Regions from separate parts of the Bordetella avium genome, predicted to be linked through region 1. Evidence: predicted binding sites of a transcription regulator. Region 1 holds the regulator's gene; the other holds the start of a gene.
What was found. Region 1 encodes sigma-54, which starts transcription at its own class of promoters, with help from an activator protein. Its sites were predicted from a motif close to TGGCANGNAANCTGCTTT; they were not measured.
Positions count from the first base shown of each region.

Region 2: glnA (type I glutamate--ammonia ligase) is a predicted target of sigma-54. The motif match lies at 1,746-1,763, and genes of this name have one in related genera.

Region 1 covers NZ_CP139969.1:74,226-77,321, forward strand. Annotated here, with positions in the region: gene U0029_RS00315 (hypothetical protein) at 1-491, opposite strand, end outside; gene rpoN (RNA polymerase factor sigma-54) at 508-1,911, shown strand; gene U0029_RS00325 ((2Fe-2S)-binding protein) at 1,972-2,268, opposite strand; gene bfr (bacterioferritin) at 2,776-3,096, shown strand, end outside.
Region 2 covers NZ_CP139969.1:1,797,954-1,801,049, reverse strand. Annotated here, with positions in the region: gene glnL (nitrogen regulation protein NR(II)) at 1-182, opposite strand, end outside; gene glnA (type I glutamate--ammonia ligase) at 276-1,688, opposite strand; gene hemW (radical SAM family heme chaperone HemW) at 1,870-3,087, opposite strand.

The sequences.
Region 1 (3,096 bases):
GCGATTTTGCCGATGCGGTTGCGCCGCAGTTCCTGGTGGCTGCGTTGCAGATCACCCACAGTAAAGGGTTCTTCCCGGTCACCCCAGACCCAGCGCAGCACATCGACGACTTCTTCGCTGAGCTGCGGGCGTAATTGCGCCAGCGTCGCCCCGGGAACGATCTGGTGGCGGCCGGCGGCCATGCTGGCATAGAGCCAGTTGCGCGCGGCGAAAAAGACGATCAATGACCAGATGACCACCACACCCCACCAGAAATAAGGGTTGATGCGATTCAACATATCGACAGTTTGTTGGCCCATGCTCTGCAGGCTCTCGAAGGCCAGAGCCTTGCCGAAACCGAGCAGCCAGGAACTGGCCAGAAGCCAGATCACCGCGATGACCGCCAGGACGATTGCTCGCATCACTAGGCGAGGAAAGGTGAGCTTGAGCAGCGTTTGACCTATCAGGCGGCTGTCTTGGCGAATGCGTTCGGGCGAAGTCTGATTCATCATGCAAAATATTGTACCTATGACTCGTCCTGCTCTAGAACTTCGGCCTGGTCAGCATTTAACTTTGACCCCGCAACTGCAACAGTCGATCCGGCTCTTGCAGCTATCCTCATTGGAGCTGGAGGCGGAAATCTCCCTGGCCTTGGCCGACAATCCGTTGCTGGAGCGCGACGAAAATCCGGCCGAACAGGTGGACTCGCAGCGCGAGGCAAGCATCGAAAGTGATGATTCCTCACCTGAAATCGAGACGCGTCTGGAAGAAATGCCGGGTTCGGGCGGCGTCTATCCAGACGAAGATGAGCCGCAACAGGCCCGCGCCGACACGCTGCGTGAGCATTTGCTGGGCCAACTGGCGCTGACCCGCGCCGGGCCGCGCGACGCGGCATTGGTTGAGGTGCTCATCGAGGAGCTGGACGACAACGGCTATCTGGGCTCGCCGCTGGTGGAAATCTTGCAGTGGCTGCCGCCGGAGCTGGAGATCGATGAAGACGAGTTGCGTGTCGCTTTGAGCCTGTTGCAGTCTTTCGACCCGCCGGGCATCGGCGCCCGCGATATGGCGGACTGTCTGTTGCTGCAATTGCGCCAACCCGATCTGACTCGTTTGCCCGAAGCCGCCAACCCTGTCATCTTGCGTTGTGCGCGCGAGATCTGCGTGCAGCATCTGTCCTTGCTGGCCTCAGGCAATTTGGCGCGCCTGCGTGACGTGCTGGGGGTGGACGAACCGACCTTGCGCACCGCCCACAGCCTTATCGTGCGCCTAGAGCCCCGACCCGGTCGGGCCTGGACCGTCCCGGCGGCCGAGTATGCGCTGCCTGACGTGCTGGTGAGCAAAACGCGGCAGGGCTGGCAGGCCGTGCTCAATAGCGCCGCCATGCCCCGGCTACAGATCAATGGGTTGTATGCGCAAATGTTGGCTAACCAGCGAGAAACGGCCTATGCGGGCCTGAGCGCACAGTTGCAGCAGGCACGCTGGATGATCCGCAATATCGAACAACGATTCGACACGATTCTGCGCGTGTCGCAGGCCATTGTGATGCATCAGGCGGCGTTTTTCAGTGAAGGTCCGGCTGCCATGCGTCCGCTCATTCTCAAAGACATTGCAGCTGAGTTGGGTTTGCACGAATCCACGATTTCACGCGCCACAACACAGAAGTACATGCTCACTCCGTTCGGTACGCTGGAGCTCAAATATTTCTTCGGGACCGGTCTTGCCACGGATAGCGGGAATGCGGCTTCTGCCACCGCTGTGCAGGCGCATATCCGCAAGATGGTGTCAGAGGAAAACCGCGCCAAGCCGCTATCTGATAGCCAGATCATGGAGCGATTGGCCAGTCAGGGCATCGTGATTGCCCGGCGTACCGTGGCCAAGTACCGGGAAGCCTTGCGCATTGCGCCGGCGGCGGTGCGTAAGGCGCAGGGCTGAAGAACAAAAGCCCGCAGGCCTAGCCTGCGGGCTTTCTTGGGGCTTGCCCGCTGCGGTGGATCAGGCCGCAGCGACCAGCGGAATCGGGAAGGTGTTTGCGGCAGGCTGTTCGGCGTCGAGCATGGCGGTCGGTGTATTGACCGGCACGGCGATTGAGCGCACGTCGCACACGCTGGAGGCGCGTCCGCCGGGAAGGTATTCGCTGGCCGTCGCGGCGCAGCAACCACAGCAGGAGGCAACCCCCAGCTCGAATTGCAAATCGCCCAGCGAATTGGCGCCAGCATCCACGCAGGCGCGGACTTGGCGTTCGGTTACGGCATTACAGATGCAAACGTACATGAGAACAATTATCGTCAATAACTAAGTCTCGTGCAAGCACTTGGCAAGAAAATTTGATGCTGCAACGCAAGGTCTAAGTTGTTGAAATAAGGGACAAACTAAGCCGTTTGGCCGGACATCTTCGCCTGCCTGCGACCGGCCAGGCTGCCGGAAAGTTGCATGCCCCAGGCAGGCACTGCTTAGATCGTGCTTCGGTTGTTTTGTCTGAAAATGCGGAGGGCCGTTGTTTATTTTCAGCGTAAATTTCCCTGCGTTTTTTTATGCTGATGACGGCATATCGCTAAGAAAACAGAGGAAATAAAAGAAGAAAACCACGCATTGCGCGTCGGATACCCGCATGAATTCAGGATTTTTACGTCATTGCATTAAATACCAGGACTCGTTCTCATTCGTTTATCGCTTTCGTGTTGCGCTCGCAAAGCGATTTACCAGATGTTGCCAAGCCCTAGGCGCGCTGCTGTCCTCAATGTTAGTCTGCCGGGGTTGCGCGCTTGACGCGGGCCCGCCAGATCCAGGAGCACATTAATGAAAGGCGATAAAACGGTTATCCAGTTTTTGAATAAACAGCTGACCAACGAACTGACGGCTATCAATCAGTATTTTCTGCATGCGCGCATGTTGCGCCATTGGGGCTTTAATAAGCTCGGCAAACACGAGTACGAAGAATCCATCGAAGAAATGAAGCACGCCGATCGTCTGATCGAGCGGATTTTCATGCTTGATGGTCTGCCCAACCTGCAGGACTTGCACAAACTGCTGATCGGTGAGGACGTGCCCGAGTTGCTGGCCTGTGACCTTAAGGTCGAACTGACCGCCCAGGCAACGCTCAAGGACGGTATCGCCTAC
Region 2 (3,096 bases), 1.7 Mb from region 1:
CTGTCTATCGAGTTCTGAAGCGCTTGGGGCTGGTCAAAGAGTGTGGGCGCTGCGTATCCACGCAATTGCTTGCGGGAACGGCCGAACAGGTCTTCGGCGGAGGCGTTGGCATATACGATATGGCCATTTCCGTCCAACAGCAAAACGGAGGTGGCGAGCAACTCAAAAGCTTCGACATTCATTATGCACGGCTCCGGGGCGGGGCGAGCCCGCAGGCATCGCCCCTTACAGACCCGGCCGCACCAAGGCGGGCCGGGGCCTTCAGCCTTAGAGCATTACAGGCTGTAGTACATGTCGAACTCCACGGGATGGGTCGTCATGCGCAGACGCGTGACTTCACCCATCTTGAGCTCGATGTAGGCATCCAGCATTTCATTGCTGAACACGCCACCACGGGTCAGGAACTCGCGGTCCTTGTCGAGCGCAGCCAGCGCTTCTTCGAGCGAGGCGCACACGGTCGGGATCTTGGCGTCTTCTTCCGGCGGCAGATCGTACAGATTCTTGTCGGCCGGATCGCCGGGGTGAATCTTGTTCTGCACACCGTCCAGACCCGCCATCATCAGGGCCGAGAAAGCCAGGTAGGGGTTGGCCAGCGGGTCCGGGAAGCGGCTTTCGATACGGCGGGCCTTGGGGTTGCCCACGTAAGGGATGCGGATCGAAGCCGAGCGGTTGCGGGCCGAGTAAGCCAGCTTGACCGGCGCTTCGAAGTGCGGCACCAGACGCTTGTAGGAGTTCGTGCCGGGGTTGGTGATGGCGTTCAGGGCACGGGCGTGCTTGATGATGCCGCCGATGTAGTACAGGGCGAAATCAGACAAGCCAGCGTAGCCATTGCCTGCGAACAGGTTTTGGCCGTCCTTCCAGATGGACTGGTGCACGTGCATGCCGGAACCGTTGTCGCCGACGATGGGCTTGGGCATGAAGGTTGCGGTCTTGCCATAGGCATGAGCCACGTTATGAATCACGTACTTCATGATCTGGTTCCAGTCGGCGCGGGTCACCAGCGTGCTGAACTTGGTGCCGATTTCCAACTGGCCGGGGGCCGCCACTTCATGGTGGTGCACTTCGACCGGCACACCCATCTGCTCCATGAGCAGGCACATTTCGGAACGCATGTCCTGGAAGGAATCGACCGGCGGGACGGGGAAATAGCCGCCCTTGACGCCCGGACGGTGGCCCATGTTGCCGCCTTCGAATTCCAGGCCGGTCGACCAGGGGGCCTCTTCCGACTTGATCTTCACGAAGGTGCCCGACATGTCCGTGTTCCAGGTCACGCCGTCGAAGACAAAGAATTCGGGTTCCGGACCGAAGAAAGCGGTGTCGCCCAGGCCGGAGGACTTGAGATAAGCTTCGGCGCGCTTGGCGATCGAACGCGGATCGCAGTCATAGCCCTTCATGTCGGAGGGCTCGACGACGTCGCAGCTCAGGATCAGCGTCGTTTCTTCGCGGAAGGGGTCCAGATTGGCGGTGGCCACATCAGGGATGAGCAGCATGTCGGAAGCTTCGATACCCTTCCAGCCCGGAATCGACGAACCGTCGAAAGCCTGACCTGCCTCGAGCTTTTCTTCATCGACGGTGTGAGCCGGCACCGAGACGTGGTGCTCACGGCCAAGCGTGTCGGTGAATCGGAAGTCCACGAATTTGACTTCGTTGTCGGCGATCAGTTTGATTACGTCTTGGGGGCTTGCCATGTCATCTCCATTGGATAAAAGCGTCACGGGCATAGCGCCCGACAAGCATCCAGAATCAAAGCAAGATGCGTGCCAGGTTTAGTTCAAGGGCAACCCCGAGAAACAGACCATTTAACGCTCAATTAAGCACCATTATGGTGCAAAAGATAGGGCATAAACGCCCTATCGTGGTGCCAAACCATTACAGAAAGATTTCCTGCAAATCATTGAGAAAGCGCCAACCCAGTGCAGTCGCCCGCAAACGGGTCGGGTCCGCGTCGAGCAGGCCCCGCTGGCTGGCCGCATCCAGCTGGTGCGCGATAGCGGCCAAAGACAAACCGGTGCGCTCCGAAAAGCTGCTGGCCGCCACCCCGTCTTTGAGGCGCAAGGCATTGAGCATGAACTCGAAAGGCAGCTCATCAGGCCCGACCTGGCGGTTTTCAGCGACATGGCTGCCATCGCGGGCCATCGCCCGCTGCATCCAGGACTCCGGATTACGATGACGCGCTTCGCGCACGATGCGGTCATGAAAAGACAGCTTACCGTGAGCGCCCGGCCCCAGGCCGAGATAGTCGCCAAACTCCCAATAATTCACATTGTGCTTGCAGCGGGCACCCTGCCGGGCATAGGCCGAGACTTCGTAACGCGCCAGCCCCGCATCGGCCAGCGTGGCTTCGACAGCGTCTTGCATGGCGGCGCTATCATCGTCATCGGGCAGCTCGGGCGGGTACTTGGCAAATACCGTGTTCGGCTCCAGGGTCAGGTGATAGAGCGATAAATGCTCGGTGCCGAAAGACAGCGCCTCGCGCAGATCGGCCACACAGGCATTGATGTCCTGTCCCGGCAAGGCGAACATCACATCCAGATTGACCCGCGATACGGCGCGCTGCGCCATCTCGATCGCCGCGCGCGCCTGAGCCGAATCGTGAATGCGGCCCAGCTTGTGCAGCTGGGCGTCGTCAAAACTCTGGATGCCCAGGGAAAAACGCGTCACGCCGCTCGCTGCGTAATCAAGAAAACGGCTGGCTTCCGCCGTGCCGGGATTGGCCTCCATCGTGATCTCTGCATCCGGCAGCAGATTGAGACAGGCCCGCAGCATGGCGAGCAGTTCATCCAGACCGGCGGCCGACAACAGGCTGGGCGTGCCTCCGCCGATAAAAACAGAGATGACCTGACGCCCCCATACCAGCGGAACCGCCTGCTCGAGATCGGCGCGCAAGGCATCAAGATAGGCGCGTTCGGGGATGTCCTGCCCCGGCATCGCATGGGAATTGAAGTCGCAATAGGGGCATTTGCGCACACACCAGGGCACATGCACGTAAACCGATAGCGGCGGCAGGCTGGTTAGCGCGGCGCCAGCCGGCACGAGAATGGAGGACTTGAGCGGCGCAGCGCTGCGGATCGGAATGGTGATGGCCATATTGCAGCG